Variovorax paradoxus B4: one gene and its partner. The main gene of each other region encodes a partner of the protein of the gene in region 2 in a complex. Links are inferred from orthologs where the notes say so. Each region holds a gene or a part of one and is shown on either strand. Other genes may lie near its edges.

Evidence for each region.
Region 1: the proteins of xseA (region 2) and VAPA_RS08220 are in contact, whole or in part, in a cryo-EM structure (PDB 8TXR), measured with the Escherichia coli proteins. The link is inferred for Variovorax paradoxus B4 from one-to-one orthologs.

What each region holds. Positions count from the first base shown.
Region 1 is NC_022247.1:1,794,801-1,803,758, forward strand. The notes cover bases 3,422-6,107. They hold VAPA_RS08220 (exodeoxyribonuclease VII small subunit), read left to right. Parts: upstream 3,422-4,474; coding sequence 4,475-4,741; downstream 4,742-6,107. Other genes in these bases: VAPA_RS08215 (aromatic ring-hydroxylating oxygenase subunit alpha), read right to left, coding at 3,422-4,261; VAPA_RS08225 (polyprenyl synthetase family protein), read left to right, coding at 4,738-5,655; dxs (1-deoxy-D-xylulose-5-phosphate synthase), read left to right, coding at 5,694-6,107. Outside these bases: VAPA_RS08195 (ABC transporter ATP-binding protein), read right to left, coding at 1-652; VAPA_RS08200 (DUF2796 domain-containing protein), read right to left, coding at 657-1,235; VAPA_RS08205 (sulfurtransferase), read right to left, coding at 1,232-2,140; VAPA_RS08210 (DMT family transporter), read right to left, coding at 2,178-3,095; more of VAPA_RS08215, read right to left, coding at 3,119-3,421; more of dxs, read left to right, coding at 6,108-7,550; TRAP transporter substrate-binding protein DctP, read left to right, coding at 7,663-8,745; VAPA_RS08240 (TRAP transporter large permease), read right to left, coding at 8,844-8,958. UniProt on the Escherichia coli protein: Bidirectionally degrades single-stranded DNA into large acid-insoluble oligonucleotides, which are then degraded further into small acid-soluble oligonucleotides.
Region 2 is NC_022247.1:3,069,212-3,078,482, forward strand. The notes cover bases 2,210-5,208. They hold xseA (exodeoxyribonuclease VII large subunit), read right to left. Parts: upstream 4,365-5,208; coding sequence 3,054-4,364; downstream 2,210-3,053. Other genes in these bases: VAPA_RS14300 (DUF192 domain-containing protein), read left to right, coding at 2,210-2,354; VAPA_RS14305 (superoxide dismutase), read right to left, coding at 2,422-3,003; VAPA_RS14315 (MotA/TolQ/ExbB proton channel family protein), read left to right, coding at 4,678-5,208. Also shown: icd (NADP-dependent isocitrate dehydrogenase), read right to left, coding at 1-920; VAPA_RS14290 (hypothetical protein), read left to right, coding at 1,140-1,463; VAPA_RS14295 (hypothetical protein), read left to right, coding at 1,617-1,811; more of VAPA_RS14300, read left to right, coding at 1,896-2,209; more of VAPA_RS14315, read left to right, coding at 5,209-5,310; VAPA_RS14320 (ExbD/TolR family protein), read left to right, coding at 5,378-5,803; lpxK (tetraacyldisaccharide 4'-kinase), read left to right, coding at 5,804-6,844; VAPA_RS14330 (Trm112 family protein), read left to right, coding at 6,825-7,007; kdsB (3-deoxy-manno-octulosonate cytidylyltransferase), read left to right, coding at 7,004-7,777; adk (adenylate kinase), read left to right, coding at 7,914-8,570; VAPA_RS14345 (asparaginase), read right to left, coding at 8,599-9,271. UniProt on the Escherichia coli protein: Bidirectionally degrades single-stranded DNA into large acid-insoluble oligonucleotides, which are then degraded further into small acid-soluble oligonucleotides.

The DNA of each region.
Region 1 (8,958 bases), 1.3 Mb from region 2 along the record:
TCACGAACACGAGCGCGCTGTTGTTCACGGCGCAGGCCGTCAGCAGCACGTCGAGAAACGCTTCGCGCCGGTCTTCGTCGAGTGCGGAGGTGGGTTCGTCGGCAATCACCACTTCGGGCTGGCCGATGAGCGCGCGCGCAGCGGCCACGCGCTGCTGCTGGCCCACGGAGAGCTGCATCGCCTGGCGCTTCCACAGGCTGCGGTCGAGCCCCATCTGCTCGAGCAGGTGCTCGGCCTCTTCGCGCGCGCTGCCTCCCCGCGCGGCCTGGGACTCGCGCCGCTGCGAGAAGCGGCAGGGCAGCAGCACGTTGTCGAGCACGCTCAGATACGGCAGCAGGTTGAATTGCTGAAAGATGTAGCCGACGTGGGCGACGCGGCAGCGGTCGCGCGCGGCGCCCGAGAGCTGCGACCAGTCGTGCCCCAGCAGCGAGACGCGGCCTTCGTCCGCCACCAGCACGCCGGCCAGCAGCGACAGCAGCGTGCTCTTGCCGCAACCGCTCGGGCCGTGCAGGAAGACCGCCTCGCCCGCGGTGATGCGCAAGGCCTCGATGTCGATGCATGGCTTTGGCATGCCGGGCCACGAGAAGCGCAGCCCTTCGGCGGCGAGCACCACGCGCAATGGCGCGGCCTCGCCCTGGGGGACGGTGCTCACAGCGTCACTTGCCCCAGGTCAGGCGAACGGGCTGGGCGGCCTGCGCGCCTGCCGGGCGCTTGAGCTGGCGCTTGAACTGGCCTTGTGCGGAAGCAATCTGCGAATCGATCTGGCGCGTGCCCTTGAAGGCGGAGAAAAGATTCACGTCGATGAACTTTGCCGCGGCCGCGTTGGTGCAGTTGAAGGAAAAAGTGGCGTCGAGGTCGGCATGGCCCGCGGGCTCGCCCGGGTCGGGACTGCCGAGGCCCAGTGCGCTGGAGCGCAGCTCGACCGGGCCGAGCTTGCAGTTGGCGGCCGGGTCGATGGCAAAGAGCTTGTCGGCCGCGCGCAGCTGGGCGATGGCGTCCTCGGCGGTCTTCTTCTCGGCATCGGTCTTGGGCGCGCGCTCGAAGCCGACGATGTTGTCGAGCGGGGACTCCATGTTGATCACGACCGTGGGGCCGTCGATGGCCACGTCGAGCTTGAGCTGGCCGTGCACATGCGCATGCTGCTGCTGGGCCTGGGCGGAAAGAAAGGGGGCTGCGAACAGTGCCGCGGCGAATGCGAAGCCGGATGAAATGCGTCGAAGTCGGATCTGTTTCATGGTTCTGCGCCTTGCCGGGTCGGCAGCCCCGGCGTGTTGCTCCATTCGCTCCAGCTGCCGGCATAGAGCGCTGTCGTCCCAAGGCCCGCGATCTGCATCGCGAGCAGGTTGGGCACAGCGCTCACGCCGCTGCCGCATTGATGGACGACCGTCGCCGGATCGCGTCCCGCGAGCAGCGCGTCGAACTCGGCGCGCAATTGCGATGCCGGCTTGAACTTGCCGTCGGGGCCGAGGTTCTCGGCGAAGGGCCGGTTCAGAGCCCCGGGGATGTGACCCGCGATGGGGTCCAGAGGTTCCACCTCTCCGCGATAACGTGCGGCGGCACGCGCGTCGATCAGGTTCTGGTCAGGCTGGCCGAGCCGGCGCACCACGGCGTCGGTGGTCACGAGCCTTGCCAGCGGTTCGCCCGGCACGAAGTTCGACTGGAAGTGCGCCGGCTCCTCGCGGTTCGTGACTTCGCCGCCCGCGGCCTGCCACGCCTGCAGGCCGCCGTCGAGCACGGCCACGGCATCGTGGCCCATCCACTTGAGCATCCACCAGAGCCGGCCGCAATAGTTGGCGCCGTTGCGGTCGTACGCCACGGCCTGCATGTTGTTGGAAAAGCCGATGCTCGACAGCCAGGCCGCGAACCTCTCGCGGCTCGGCAGCGGATGGCGCCCGCCCGAGGCCGGCACGCCGTCTTCCTGCGCAATGACCACGTCGCCATGCGAGCCGGGCACGCCGTGCTTCGCGCTGAGGTGGGCGTCGAGGTCGGCATGCAGTGCGCCGGGGATGTGCGCAGCGGCATATTGCTGCGCGCCGGCTTCGGGCTTCATGAGGTCGAAGCTGCAGTCGAAGACCATGAGGGGCACGTCGCCAGCCTGCAGCTGCTGGAGTTGTTCGACGCTGACGAGGGTGGTGCACATGGCGGGGTTCCTTCGTTGTCGACGGGTTCGATGCGGATCAGTGTTCTTCGGCCGGCGCCTTGGGCACTGCACGCTGGCGCAGCACGGTGGCCGCAATGCCGCTCACGATGATGAGCGCCATGCCGGCCCAGCCGGCGGCGTCGATGCGGTCGTCGAACAGCACCACGCTGTAGAACGCCGCAAAGATGATGCCGGAGTACTGCAGGTTGGCCACCAGGAGCGTACCGGCCTGCGTCTTGGCCGTGGCGTAGGCGCGCGTCATGCAAAGCTGCCCGAGAGCCGCCAGGAGGCCGATCGGCAGCAGCCACAGCGCATGCTGCCACGTCCAGGAGTTTCCGTCCGAAAACCCGGTGGCAGCCGTGGCGAAAGCGCCGGCCACGGCCGAGCCGGCCGCGAAATAGAACACCGTGCGCAGCTCGGGTTCGCCGATGCGCGACAGCGCCACCACCTGCATGTAGGCGAATGCGGCCGTGAGGCCCGACAGCAGGCCCAGCATCCCCGCGAAGCCGTCGCTGCCGCTGACCGAAGGCTTGAGCATCAGCACCACGCCGACGAAGCCCGCGAGCACGGTCAGCGCGAGCGTGCCCTGCAGCGGCGGGCGCTCGATGCGGCCATCGCGCCCGGGCACCGGCACCCAGGCCAGCAGCGCGCCGCCGACCAGGAAGGCCGCGATCCACACGCTGCTCATGTAGTTGAGCGTGACGGCCGTGGCCAGCGGCATGTGGGCAATGGCATAGAACCACGCGCCGAGCGACACCACGCCGATGGTGCTGCGCCAGGCATGCATGCCGGGGTAGCGGGTGGCCATGGAGACGCCGCGGTTGCGCGCCAGCAGCCACAGGAACACGATGCCGATCAGGCCGCGCCCGAGCACCATCTCGCCGCTGTTGAACCAGGCCGAGGCGATCTTCACGACCACGCTCATGGTGGCGAACAAAAAGGCGCCGAGCACCATCCAGAGTGCTTGCACTGCTCGGCTCAGGCGTTGTTCTGCATCGCGCTGCGGTACCACTCGTGGAACTGCTGCATGCCGTCTTCCATCGGGCTCTGGTAGGGGCCGCTCTCGTCGTCGCCGCGCAGCATGAGCGCGCGGCGGCCGGCGTCCATGCGCTCGGCGATCTCGTCGTCTTCCACGCAGGTTTCCATGTAGGCGGCCTGCTGGGCCTCGACGAATTCGCGCTCGAAGGCCACGATTTCCTCGGGGTAGAAGAACTCGATCATGTTGAGCGTCCTGGTGGGGCTCACCGGATGCAGCGTCGACACGGTGAGCACGTGCGGATACCACTCGACCATCACGTGCGGGTAGTAGGTGAGCCAGATGGCGCCGTACTTGGGCGGCTTGCCTTCGCGGTACTTGAGCAGCTGCTCCTGCCACTTCTGGTAGATGGGGCTGCCCGCGCGGCCGAGCCGGTTGGCCACGCCCACGGTCTGCACCGAGAAGTTGCGGTTGAACTCCCAGCGCAGGTCGTCGCAGGTGACGAAGCTGCCCAGGCCGGGATGGAACGGGCCGACGTGGTAGTCCTCGAGGTAGACCTCGATGAAGGTCTTCCAGTTGTAGTTGCACTCGTGCAGCTCGACCCGGTCGAGCGCGTAGCCCGTGAAGTCGAGGTCGGCACGCGGGCCGAGTTCGGCCATGTCGGCCGCCACGTCGCGCCCGCCGCCGTCGGGGCCGCGTTCGAACAGCAGGCCGTTCCACTCGGTGAGCGGATAGTTGTGCAGGTTGAGGCAGGGGTCCTGCTGGAAGTGCGGCGCGCCGATCAGCGTGCCCGTGGTGCGCGCGTCGCTCGCCGCATAGGTCCAGCGGTGCAGCGGGCACACGATGTTGCCGCCGGTCTGGCTGTCGAGCTGGCCGCGGCCCTGCAGGATCAGCGCCTGCCGGTGGCGGCACACGTTGGAAATGAGTTCCACGCCCTTGGGCGTGTGCACCAGCGCGCGGCCCTGGTGCTCCTGCGGCAGGGTGTGGAAGTTGCCGGGCTCGGGCACGGCAAGCCGGTGGCCCACGTAGCGCGGGCCGTGCGCGAACAGCGTTTGCATTTCGCGCGCATAGAGCGACTCGTCGAAGTACGCGGAAACTGGAAGTTGGCTCGTGGCCTGCTGCAGTTGAAGACTTAAATCAGACATGGAGGACCTGACCAAGCTCCCCACAGGGAGAAAAAAGGAAAAGACGGAAGGCGCCGTCTGGAGGGCGACGGCCCGAAGAGTTGTGCCGGGTTGGCCGGCATGGGAAGCCAGGATTGTACCCAAGGGGGCAGCACAGTGCCCGTGGCGCGCCACATGCCGGCGCCCGTTTGGTTCCCCGCCCTAAAATGCGCGGTTTCACACTCGTTGTCTCGCATGCCCAAGGTCCCTTCTTCCTCCACGTCCAGCCCGGCAGCCACGCCCGACACGGGGCCGCTGCCGGCCAGCTACGAAGCCGGGCTCCAGGAGTTGGAACAATTGGTTGCAGAACTCGAGTCGGGCCAGTTGCCGCTCGACCAGTTGCTCGGCAGCTACCAGCGCGGTGCGGCGCTGCTCGCCTTCTGCCGCGAAAAGCTCCAGGCGGTCGAAGACCAGATCAAGGTGCTCGACGCGGGCAGCCTCAAGCCCTGGACCGCCGAATGAGCGCGGTTAAAGCGGTGGAATGGGATGCTGCACGCCTGGCCAGCTGGAGCGACCCGTACCTGGCGCGCGTCGAGGCGGCGCTTTCGCGCTGGGTCGGCGTCGATGCGCCGGTGCTGCTCGGCGATGCCATGCGCTATGCCGTGCTGGACGGCGGCAAGCGGCTGCGGCCGCTCCTGGTGCTGGCCGCGAGCGAAGCGGTCGGCGGCAATGCGGCTGCGGCGCTGCGCGCGGCCTGTGCAACGGAACTGATCCACGCCTACTCGCTGGTGCACGACGACCTGCCGAGCATGGACAACGACGTGCTGCGGCGTGGCAAGCCCACGGTGCACGTGAAGTTCGGCGAAGCCGATGCGCTGCTGGCCGGCGATGCCTTGCAGGCCCTGGCCTTCGAGCTGCTGACGCCCGACGGCGACGAGATTCCCGCATCGATCCAGGCCATGCTGTGCCGGTTGCTCGCGCGTGCCGCGGGCAGCCAGGGCATGGCGGGCGGGCAGGCCATCGACCTGGCCAGTGTGGGCCTGGCGCTGAACGAAGCGCAGCTGCGCGAAATGCACCGCCTGAAAACCGGCGCGCTGCTGCAGGGCAGCGTCGAGATGGGCGCGGCCTGTGCCGGTGCCGTGGCATCCGATGCGCTGGCCGCCCTGCGCGACTACGGCGCCGCCATCGGCCTGGCGTTCCAGGTGGTCGACGACATTCTCGACGTCACGGCCGATTCGCAGACCCTCGGCAAGACGGCCGGCAAGGATGCGGCCGCCGACAAGCCCACCTATGTTTCGCTGTGGGGCCTCGACGGCGCGCGTGCGCAGGCGAGGCAGCTGCTGGCCGAATCGCTTGCGGCGCTGGACCGCAGCGGCCTTGCCGATACCGCGGCCTTGCGCGCGCTGGCCCACATGGTCGTCGACCGCGACCGATGAACAACTCACAGATGGACAAGAAGACCCACGACGTTCCCATGGCTGCGCTGCTTCCCACGCTTCACGATCCATCCCCGATCCGCCAATTCGACCGCGCCCAGCTCAAGCAGCTGTGCGACGAGGTGCGCGCCTGCGTGCTCGACAACGTCTCGCGCACCGGCGGCCACCTGAGTTCCAACCTCGGCACGGTCGAGCTCACCGTCGCGCTGCACCATGTGTTCAACACGCCGCACGACCGCCTGGTGTGGGACGTGGGCCACCAGACCTATCCGCACAAGATCCTGACCGGCCGGCGCGAGCGCATGCCCACGCTGCGCCAGATCGGGGGCATCTCGGGCTTTCCGCAGCGCAGCGAGAGCGAATACGACACCTTCGGCACGGCGCACTCGTCGACCAGCATCTCGGCTGCGCTCGGCATGGCCATGGCGGCCAAGCAGAAGGGCGAGGACCGCCATTCCGTGGCCATCATCGGCGACGGCGCGCTCACGGCCGGCATGGCCTTCGAGGCGCTCAACAACGCCGGCGTGTGCGACTGCAAGCTGCTGGTGATCCTGAACGACAACGACATGTCGATCAGCCCGCCCGTGGGTGCGCTCAACCGCTACCTCGCGCAGCTGATGAGCGGCAACTTCTACGCCGCGGCCAAGAACGTCGGCAAGAGCGTGCTGCGTGCCGCGCCGCCGCTGTTCGAACTGGCCAAGCGCTTCGAGCAGCATGCCAAGGGCATGGTGGTGCCGGCCACGCTGTTCGAGCAGTTCGGCTTCAACTACGTCGGTCCCATCGACGGCCACGACCTCGATTCGCTGGTGCCCACGCTCGAGAACCTCAAGCACCTGGACGGCCCGCAGTTCCTGCACGTGGTCACCAAGAAGGGGCAGGGCTACAAGCTGGCCGAGGCCGATCCGGTGGCCTACCACGGGCCCGGCAAGTTCGATCCGCAGGTCGGGCTGATCAAGCCCACCGCGGTGGCCAAGCAGACCTTCACGCAGGTCTTCGGCCAGTGGCTGTGCGACATGGCCGCACACGACGGCCGGCTGGTGGGCATCACGCCGGCCATGCGCGAAGGCTCGGGGCTGGTCGAGTTCGAGCAGCGCTTTCCCGACCGGTACTACGACGTCGGCATTGCCGAACAGCATGCCGTCACCTTCGCGGCGGGCCTGGCCTGCGAAGGCCTGAAGCCCGTGGTGGCGATCTACTCGACCTTCCTGCAGCGCGCCTACGACCAGCTGATCCACGACGTCGCGATCCAGAACCTGCCGGTGGTGTTCGCGCTCGACCGCGCCGGCCTCGTGGGCGCCGACGGCGCCACGCACGCGGGCGCCTACGACATCCCGTTCCTGCGCTGCATTCCCAACATGAGCATTGCCTGCCCGGCCGACGAGCGCGAGTGCCGCCAGCTGCTGTCGAGCGCCTACGAGCAGAACCACCCGGTGGCCGTGCGTTATCCGCGCGGGGCCGGCGCCGGCGTGGTGCCGCACCTCGCGCTCGACGCGCTGCCGTTCGGCAAGGGCGAAGTGCGCAGGGAGGGCCAGCGCATCGCCATCCTCGCCTTCGGCACCCTGCTGTACCCGGCGCTCACGGCGGCCGAATCGCTCGACGCCACGGTGGTCAACATGCGCTGGGCCAAGCCGCTCGACGTCGAGCTGCTGCTGAAGGTGGCGGGCACGCACGACGCCATCGTCACGCTCGAAGAGGGGGCCGTCATGGGCGGCGCGGGCAGTGCGGTGCTCGAGGCACTGCAGGCGGCCAACGTGCAAAGGCCGGTGCTGCAACTGGGCCTGCCCGACCGCTTCATCGAGCATGGCGATCCGGGCAAATTGCTCGCGTCGATCGGGCTCGATGCGGCCGGCATTGCCGCCTCGATCACGCAGCGCTTCGGTGCCGCCGCAGGGTAAACCCCCGCCGGCCGCGTGTAAGCGCGTTTTTACAATAAGCAAGACTTACAAAAGTCCTCGACGCGGCCACAAGCCGCGTTTCGTTTTTTCCAATGCACTCGGAGTGAATTCAATGGATCGTCGTTCCCTCATCAAAAACGCCGGCATCGCTGGCGTTCTGGCCGCCGGCATTGCGCCCGCAGTTCATGCGCAGGCGGCCGTCCGCTGGCGCCTGGCATCGAGCTTTCCCAAGTCGCTCGACACCATCTACGGCGGCGCGGAGGTCTTCGCCAAGGCGGTCAGGGCCATGTCGGGCGGCAAGTTCGAAATCTCGGTTCATGCCGGCGGCGAGCTGATGCCTCCCTTCGGCGTGGTGGACGGCGTGCAGAACGGCTCGGTCGAGATGTGCCACACCGTGCCCTACTACTTCTACGGCAAGAACCCCGCATTCGCGCTGGGCTCGGCCATTCCGTTCGGCCTGAACTCGCGCCAGATGAACGCGTGGATGATGCACGGCAACGGCCGCAAGCTCATGAACGAGTTCTACGCCAAGTACAACATGCTGAGCTTTGCCGGCGGCAACACGGGCTGCCAGATGGGCGGCTGGTACCGCAAGGAAATCAAGTCGCCGGCCGATTTCAAGGGCATGAAGATGCGCCTGGGCGGCGGCCTCATCGGCGACGTCATGACCAAGCTGGGCGCGGTGCCGCAGAGCATCCCCGGCGGCGAGATCTACCAGTCGCTCGAAAAGGGCACGCTGGATGCCGCCGAATGGGTCGGCCCCTATGACGACCAGAAGCTCGGCTTCAACAAGGTGGCACCGTTCTACTACTACCCCGGCTGGTGGGAAGGCGGTCCGGAAGTGGACTTCTTCATCAACCAGAAGGCGTTCGACGGCCTCTCGGCCGAGAACAAGGCCATCGTGGAAGCGGCTGCCGCCGTGGCTTCGTCCGACATGCTCGCCAAGTACGACGCGCTGAACCCCACCGCGCTGAAGCAGCTGGTGGCGTCCAAGACCAAGGTGCTGCCGTTCTCGCAGGCCGTGCTTGACGCCTCCTTCAAGGCCTCGATGGAAGTGTTCGCGGAGAACGACGCCAAGAGCCCAGAGTGGAAGAAGATCTACGCCGACCTGCGCACGTTCCAGCGCGACCAGGTGCTGTGGTTCCGCTTCGCCGAGTCGGCCTTCGACAGCTTCATGTCCAAGCAGAAGCTCTGATCCGCGGGCTTCGGCCCGGCCAAAGAAAAGCCCGCGTCACGCGGGCTTTTTTTCGTGTGCGGCCCGCGCGTTGCGCGGGCCTGGAACCAGGGGACGGGCTACTTCTTCTTGTCCCGCTCCATCGATTCCAGCATGGCCTTCATCGGATCCTCCTCGGCCGCCGGGGCCGCCACGCCGTCCCCGGGTGCCGAGGCCCCGGTTTCGGGCGCAGGT
Region 2 (9,271 bases):
AGATTGAGCGTGGCAATCACGCTGTATTCTGCGGGGCGCAGGAGAATCTGCTGCAGGAATGCGTCGGCGATGCTGTCCTTGACGGTGATTTCCTTGCCCGTCTTGGGATTCTTGAACTTCATCCAGGGGCCGCCGTCGATCAGTTCGGCACCGAACTCCTTGGCCGCCAAGGCATAGGCCCAGTCGCGGAAGCCACCTTCGGTGAACTTCATGATGTTGCCCTTGTGCACGATGGTGACGCTGGGCTTGTCGTTGTCCACAGCGTATTGCAGCGCCTTGCGCACGAGGCGCTCGGTGCCTTCCTTCGACACGGGCTTGACGCCGATGCCCGAAGTGTTGGGGAAGCGGATCTTCTTGACGCCCAGTTCGTCCTGCAGGAACTTGATGAGCTTCTTGGCCTTGTCGCTTTCGGCTTCGAACTCGATGCCGGCGTAGATGTCTTCCGAGTTCTCGCGGAAGATGACCATGTTGGTCTTGTGGGGCTCGCGCACCGGGCTGGGCACGCCTTCGAAATACTGGATGGGGCGCAGGCAGACGTAGAGGTCGAGTTCCTGGCGCAGCGCGACGTTCAGCGAGCGGATGCCGCCGCCGACCGGCGTGGTCAGCGGGCCCTTGATGGAAACCACGTAGTCGCGCACGGCGTGCAGCGTTTCTTCGGGCAGCCAGACGTCGGGGCCGTAGACCTTGGTCGACTTTTCGCCGGCATAGACTTCCATCCAGTGGATCTTCTTCTTGCCGCCGTAGGCCTTGGCCACTGCGGCATCCACCACCTTGAGCATCACCGGGGTGATGTCCAGACCCGTGCCGTCGCCTTCGATGAAGGGAATGATCGGCTGATCAGGCACATTGAGCGAGTTGTCGGCGTTGACCGTGATCTTCTGGCCTTCGGCCGGGACTTTGATGTGCTGGTAGCTGGACATGAGGGGGAATGACTCCGGGAGTGACGTAATTCGGACGACTGTCTGCGAATTCAGACAGCGATGGGGAATCGCTGTACAGCCCGCGAACAAATCGCTGTACATTTTAGACGCAACCCATCAGCTGGCGTTTGTCAACCTGCGAGGCAACGGCCTCGTTAGTGGCTGACCTTCTGCTCGCCGGGAGGCGTTTCCAACCAATTCTCGATAGAGGAATCATCAATGAGCAAAATTCTCGCAGTCATGATCGCTGGCCTGTTCGCCGCTGGCGCCTACGCCCAGAACCCAACCGGCACCACGCCCGAGCAAGGGAACGCCACCAACAGCAAGTCGCAAGCCCGCGCCGAAGCCAAGAAGGAAGCCAAGCCCGCTGGTCAAGTGGCGGCTCCCGCCGGCGACATCGCCAAGACGCCCGAAGGCGGCGCGGTCGGTACCGACAAGGCTGCAGTCGCTGGCGAAAAACGCGCCAGCACGCGCGATCAGCGCCGCCGCAACAAGGACGGCAGCGTGAAGCGCAAGTCGACCCAAGGCGGCACGCCCCAGTAAGTCGGCCAACGCCGTACGAAAAAGCGCTCTCCGGAGCGCTTTTTTTTCGCCTGCGGCAACGAGACTGCTGTCAACCGGGCCGAGCGGCTGTCGCGTTGAAGGTTCACCTTCCAACGGGAGGTGATCCATATCAACAATCTCAAAGGATGTCCCATGAACAAGCTGCTCGCAGCCCTCGTCGCCGGTCTCTTCGCAGCCGGCGCATTTGCACAAACCCCGCCCGCACCGGCGCCGGCCGCACCTGCCGTCGTCCACAAGGCGAAGCAACCGATGAAGCACGCCGTCAAGAAGCACAAGGCTCGCCACCACGTGGCCAAGGCGCACACGGCTGCAGCCAAGAAGGTGTAAGCTGCCAATCCCACCGGCAATGCCCGCATCAGCGGGCATTTTTATTGGCCTTGCGTCCTTGGACCCGCCCTGAAAGAAGCCCCGATGTTCCAGCGTTTTGCCGCCCTGCTCCTGCTTGCCGCCTCCATGATGGGTTCCGCGCAGGCACAGCAGCAACCCCAGACCGACCTGCAACGCACCAAGCTGTCCGTCGGCTTGTACAAGATCGATGCGCAAGTCGCGCAGACGCCTAGGCAGCGCGAGATCGGCTTGATGTTCCGCAAGGAGATGCCTCAGTCCGAAGGCATGATCTTTGTCTTCGAGCAACCGGCCACCCAGTGCTTCTGGATGAGGAACACGCTGCTGCCGCTGACTGCCGCCTTCGTGGCGGACGATGGCCGCGTCGTCAATCTGGTCGACATGGAGCCGATGACCGAGAACTCCCACTGTTCCGAGGAGCCCGTGCGCTTCGTGCTCGAAATGAACCAGGGCTGGTTCGCGAAGAAAAACATCAAGAAGGGTGCCAAGCTCGGCGGCGAACTGTTTGCCGCTTCGAGGCGCTGAGCGCTCGCCTGCGCGGGCCCATGAAAAAGCCGACCCGAGGGTCGGCTTTTTCAATGGAGAACCCGGTTCAGCCGAAGTTCTTTGCCGCGAAGTCCCAGTTCGCCAGCTTGGCCAGGAAGGTCTCCACGAACTTCGGGCGCAGGTTGCGGTAGTCGATGTAGTAGGCGTGCTCCCAGACGTCCACCGTCAGCACCGGGGTGTCGCCGGTGGTCAGCGGCGTGCCCGCGGCACCCATGTTCACGATGTCCAGCGAGCCGTCGGCCTTCTTCACCAGCCAGGTCCAGCCCGAGCCGAAGTTGCCCACGGCCGACTTCACGAACGCTTCCTTGAAGGCGTCGTAGCTGCCCCACTTGGCATCGATGGCCTTGGCCAGCGCACCGCTCGGAGCGCCGCCGCCCTGGGGCTTCATGCAGTTCCAGAAGAAGGTGTGGTTCCAGATCTGGGCGGCGTTGTTGTAGATGCCGCCGCTGGACTTCTTGACGATCTCCTCGAGCGTCATCGATTCGAATTCGGTGCCCTTTTGCAGGTTGTTGAGGTTCACCACGTAGGCATTGTGGTGCTTGCCGTAGTGGTACTCGAGGGTTTCCTTCGAGTACTCGGGTGCCAGCGCGTCGAGGGCGTATGGCAGGGGTGGGAGCACATGTTCCATGGTTTTTTCTCGTGGGTTGGTTGTGGGGAATTAGGGATTCTAGAAAGGAATTACCGGTCCGGCGTCGGACGCGTTCCCGTTTTGCCGGGCGTCACGGTCAGGTCGACCGACCCATCCGAGAGCCGAGCGACCACTGCGTCGCCCGGACTCAGCTTCTTGGCGCTGACGATCGCACGCCCATCGGCACCGGTGAGCCAGGCATAGCCGCGCTGCAGCACCAGCGCAGGATCGAGCAGCCGCAGGCGCAAGGCCACCCGTTCCAGCCGCTCGCGACGCTGAGCCAGTGCGCGTTCGAGCTTGAGCGGGAAATCAGCGGAGATCGCGCGCGGCACATGGGCGAGGCGCTCGGCCCTGGACAGCACCGCATAACGCAGCCGCTGCGAATGGTGCGCGAGCCGAAGCTGCTGGCGCGCCACCAGCGTCGAGGGCCGCCCCAGGCGCCCTGCCGCTTGGTCGAGGCGCTGCCCCAGCACATCGAGGCGCTGCCCCAACGCGCCGTCGAGCCGGTCGCCCAGGAGATCGAGCGCACCGAGCCACATCGCCTGGGGCGCGCTGACGAGTTCCGCCGCCGCGGTGGGCGTGGGCGCGCGCAGGTCGGCGCAGAAATCGGCAATGGTGAAGTCTGTTTCGTGGCCGACGCCGCAAATCAGCGGAACCGGGCTTTGAACGATGGTGCGCGCCAGGGTTTCGTCGTTGAAGGCCCAGAGATCCTCGATGGAGCCGCCCCCGCGCACCAGCAGGATCACGTCGACGGCCGGCTCCAGCGTGTACAGCGATTGCAGCGCACGCACGAGTTCCGCCGGCGCATTGGCGCCCTGCACCGCTGCCGGCGCCAGGACCACGGGAATGTGAGGCACGCGGCGCCGCAGCGCCGTGACCACGTCGTGCAGCGCCGCGGCGCCGAGCGAGGTCACGAGGCCCACTGCGCGCGGCATGACCGGCAGCGCCCGCTTGCGCTGCGCATCGAAGAGCCCTTCGGCTTCGAGCCGCGCCTTGCGCTGCAGGAATTGCTCGAACAGCGCGCCCTGGCCGGCGCGCTGCAGGCTTTCGACCACCAATTGCAGGTCGCCGCGCGGTTCGTACACCGCGAGGCGCCCGCGCACCTCGACCTGGTCGCCGTCGCGCGGCGAAAAGTCGAGCAAGCCCGCCGCGCGCCGGAACATCGCGCAGCGCAGTTGGCCGGACGGGTCCTTGAGAGCGAAGTAACAATGTCCGCTCGAGGCGCGCGAGAAGCCGGAAATTTCCCCGCGCACCGCGACCGGATTGAAGCGCGCGTCGAGCGCATCGGCAACCGCCCGGCACAGCGCGCCGACAGCCCAGATCCGCGGGCCTGGCGTTGGATTCGAGTCACGCAGGGTCACAAGACGCCCGTGCAGCCGGCGGCCACTCTTCCACAGTGGGTTGCCCGTCCTCGGTGCCGCGGCCCCAGTACGGAACAGGTGCACGGTTTGTCGTGCAAGCTGTTGATTTCATTGGAAAAAGAACTGCTCAAAATTCAATCGATCTAGCGGGAGGCCCGTCCCATGCGGGTCCGGACAAGTTGCGCAGCGGGTTAATCACAAAGTTATCCACAGAATCTGTGCGTCTTCGCTGACATGCAAACAAGCCGCGTGGCAATGTTGGCCTCGGTGGATAATCGCCGCGCATTTGCAGTCTACGGGGCCGGAGGATTCCTTGTTTTCCATCATAGTTGCCGCGGGCTGGCCGATTTGGCCATTGCTCGCTTGTTCGATCATCGCGCTCGCGCTGGTTATCGAACGTTTCACAAGCCTCAAGACCGTGAGGGTTCTGCCGCCCAAGCTGCTCGATGAAGCCATCACCGTGTCTCACGGCTCCGTGCCGGGGCCCGACGTGGTGACCAAGCTCGAACACAACTCGATGCTCGGACAGGTGCTGGCCGCCGGCCTGCGGGCGCTCAATGCCAATCCGCGCTGCACCGAGGACGACCTGCGCGCAGCCATGGAGGCCTCGGGCCGCACCGTGGCGCACAAGCTGGAGCGCTACCTGCCGGCGCTGGCCACCATTGCATCGGCGGCGCCGCTGCTCGGCCTGCTGGGCACGGTCATCGGCATGATCGAGATCTTCGGGTCGCAGTCGCCCGGGAGCGGCGCGGTGGGCTCCGGGAATCCCGCGCAGTTGGCGCACGGCATTTCGATCGCGCTCTACAACACGGCTTTCGGCCTGATCGTGGCCATTCCGACCTTGATCTTCTGGCGCTATTTCCGCAGCCGGGTCGACGAATACCTGCTCAACCTGGAACTGTCGGGCGAGCGCTTCGCGCGTCACCTGAACGCATTGCGGAAATGATGGCCCCCACGCTTGCCACTGCGTGTGCTGCTCTGCCCGGCGGAGGCTTGCCATGACTCGCGGCCGCATGCAGTTTCGCCACGGCGGGCGCGACGAGCCGGAGATCAACCTGATCCCGTTCATCGACGTGCTGCTGGTCATCCTGATCTTCCTGATGCTGTCGACCACCTACAGCAAGTTCACGGAGATGCAGCTGCGCCTGCCGACGGCGGACGTCGATTCGCAGCGCGACTATCCCAAGGAAGTGATCGTTGCGGTATCCGCCGACGGCCGCTACTCGATCAACAAGAAACCCGTGGCAGACCGCAACGTGGACACCGTGGCTGCGGCGCTGGGGGCGGCAGCCACCGGCGGCAAGGACAGCGTGGTCATCATCAGCGCCGACGCCAGCAGCCCGCACCAGGCCGTGATCACGGTGATGGAAGCCGCGCGCCGCGTGGGCCTGGTGCAGATCACTTTCGCAGCCCAGTCGACGGCGCAAGCAGGGCACTGAGTGCCGTCGCAGCGCCGCAGCACCACCGGCACAACCGGCTCGATCGCTGCGCCGGCCTCGCGGCTGCAGCGTGCCTGGCTGCACCGCAGCGTCCTGGCCTGCCTGCTGTGGCCCCTGTCGCTTGCCTACGCGGCGCTTTTCGGGCTGCGGCGCTGGCTCTACCGGAAGGGATGGCGCACGACCGAACGCGTCCGGGTGCCGGTGATCGTGGTGGGCAACGTGATTGCCGGCGGCGCCGGCAAGACCCCGGTCGTGATGGCGGTGGTCCGGCACTTGCAGGCCCGCGGCCTCCAAGCCGGCGTGGTGTCGCGCGGCTACGGCCGCCGCACCGACGACTGCCGCGAAGTGCTTGATGGGAGCAATGCCCAGGATGTCGGCGACGAACCGCTCCTGATTCGCCGTGCCACCGGCGCGCCCGTGTTCGTGGCGCAACGCCGCATCGAGGCCGCGCGCGCCCTGCTCGCCCGGCATCCGGCCACGCAGATCATCGTGAGCGACGACGGGCTGCAGCACCTGGCGCTTGCGCGCGACATCGAGATTTGCGTGTTCGACGATCGCGGCGTGGGCAACGGCTGGCGGTTGCCCGCGGGCCCGCTGCGCGAGCGCTGGCCGCGCCCGTGCGACCTGGTGCTCCACAGTGGAGAGCACCCCGCGTTCGAGAGCGGGTACACCGCGACCCGCGCGCTGGCGCAGGACGCCGTGGCGAGCGACGGGAAACGCATCCCGCTCGATGCGCTTGCCGGCGAACCGGTGATCGCGCTGGCGGCCATTGCACGGCCCGAAGCGTTCTTCGACATGCTGCGAGCGCGCGGATTGACGCTTTCCGAGACGATCGCCCTGCCGGACCACTGCGATTTCGACGGCTGGCAGCGCCCCGCCCACGTCGGACGCCGCCTTGTCTGTACCGAAAAAGATGCCGTCAAGCTCTGGCCCAAGGCCCCCGACGCGCTTGCCGTGCCGCTGCACTTTGCACCGTCGCCGGAATTCTTCACCGCGCTCGACGCAAAGCTATCATCGCTCGATGGATCCCAAGCTGCTTGAATTGCTCGTCTGCCCCGTCACCAAGGGCCCGTTGACCTGGAACGCCGAGAAGCAGGAGCTCTGCTCGCGCAGCGCACGCCTCGCCTACCCGGTGCGCGACGGTATTCCCGTGCTGCTCGAGAACGAAGCCCGCACGCTGTCCGACGAAGAGCTGGGGCTGTGAGCTTTACCGTTCTGGTGCCGGCCCGCCTTGCCTCGACGCGGCTGCCCAACAAACCGCTGGCCGACATCGCCGGCCTGCCCATGGTGGTGCGCGTGGCCCGGCGGGCAAGCCAGTCCGCGGCCGTGCGCGTGGTGGTGGCCGGGGACGACGCGGCCATCGTCAAGGCATGCGAAAAGCATGGCGTGGAAGCCATCCTGACCCGCCAGGACCACCCCAGCGGCTCCGACCGCCTGGCCGAAGCCTGCGAACAACTGGGCCTGGACGGCGACGACATCGTCGTCAACGTACAGGGCGACGAACCACTGATCGATCCCGCGCTCATCAACGCCGTGGCATCCGCGCTGGCGACGCATCCGGAAGCCGCCATGAGCACGGCGGCCCACGAGATCGATTCGCTCGACGACTTCCTCAACCCGAACGTGGTGAAAGTGGTGCTCGACGCACAGGGCAACGCGCTGTACTTCAGCCGCGCGCCCATCCCGTGGTGGCGCGACGGTTCCGCGAACCGTGCGCCGCCGTCCGTGCTGCCCATCCCGGCACCGCTGCGGCATATCGGTATCTACGGATACCGCGCCGGTTTCGTGCGCAGCTTTCCTTCGTTGACGCCTGCGCCCATCGAGGCCACCGAAGCGCTCGAACAGCTGCGCGCGCTGTGGCATGGGCACCGCATCGCGGTGCACGTCAGCCGAGCCGCGCCGGGGCCCGGCATCGATACCCCCGAAGACCTCGAGCGCGTGCGCGCGATCTTTGCGGCCGGTCCGGCACGCTGAAAAAGTACGCTGCACCGGGGGTGGCGGCGGAAATTCTGTACGCGCTCGCATGCTATCCTCGACGCAATTCCGCCTTGCTCGGCTCCTGGGCTGACGCTTGGCGCGACACAAAATCGAAGAACCGTCCGAGGACACCATGAGACTAATTTTGCTGGGCGCGCCCGGGGCGGGCAAAGGCACGCAAGCGGCCTTCATCTGCCAGAAATACGGCATTCCTCAAATTTCGACCGGCGACATGCTGCGCGCCGCCGTGAAGGCCGGCACACCGCTCGGGCAGCAGGCCAAGGCCGTCATGGAGTCGGGTGGCCTCGTGAGCGACGACCTGATCATCAACCTCGTGAAGGAACGCATCGCGCAATCCGATTGCGCCGGCGGTTTCCTGTTCGACGGCTTCCCGCGCACCATTCCGCAGGCCGACGCCATGAAGGCGGCCGGGGTCAAGCTCGACTACGTGCTCGAGATCGACGTGCCGTTCAGCGACATCATCGAACGCATGAGCGGCCGCCGCTCGCATCCTGCGTCGGGCCGCACCTACCACGTCAAGTTCAATCCGCCCAAGGTCGAAGGCAAGGACGACGTCACAGGCGAAGACCTGATCCAGCGCAAGGACGACGAGGAAGAAACCGTGCGCAAGCGGCTGGAGGTCTACAGCCAGCAGACGCGTCCACTGGTCGACTACTACTCGGCCTGGGCCAAGGCCGATCCGGCCGCGGCACCGAAGTACCGCGCCATCAAGGGCGTGGGCAGCGTCGACGAGATCACGCAGCGCGCGCTGGCGGCCCTCAGCAGCTGAACGTCAGCCGCTGCACGCGCGGCCGCCACTAGGTGGCCGCCGTTTCGAGCAAATCCAGCATCAACGCGATGCGTGCCTTGACCGGCGTCAGCGCACCGGCGTCCCGCAGTGGATCGCCAGGCTTTGGCAGGATGCGCCCGCTCGCGCAACGGGTTGCGCGCAGCACCGCCACACCGGCATCCTGCGCCCGCAGAGCGGCAGCTTCCAGCGCATGGTGCACCGTGCCGTTGCCGGTCGCGGCCAGAACCAGCCCGCGAACCGGCTCGGCAACGCCCGATGCCCGCTCCTGCAGCAGCAGGTCGATGAGGGCTCCGCTTGCGCCCGCATGGCTGGTGACGATCTCGACCCGGGGCCAGCGCATCGCCACGCCCGCCTTCGCTTCAGGAAACTTCGGGACCGCGCCCAACGGTTGCGGCCACTCCCGCAGGCGCCGCACCACACCCTCTTCCACGTAGCCTACCGGTCCGGCATCGCCCGACGAAAACGCGTCGGGGCGATAGGTGTGCACCTTCTGCACATCCAGCGCGCTGTGGATGGCGCCCGCGCAGACCACCGTCACGCCGCGTGCCGCCGGCGTGGCCGCGACGGCGATGGCGTCGCGCACGTTCTGCGGGCCATCCGGCGAGAGCGAAGTGGCCGGGCGCATGGCGCAGGTCAGCACCACGGGCTTGCCGGGCGCAAGCACTGCCTGAAGGAAGAAC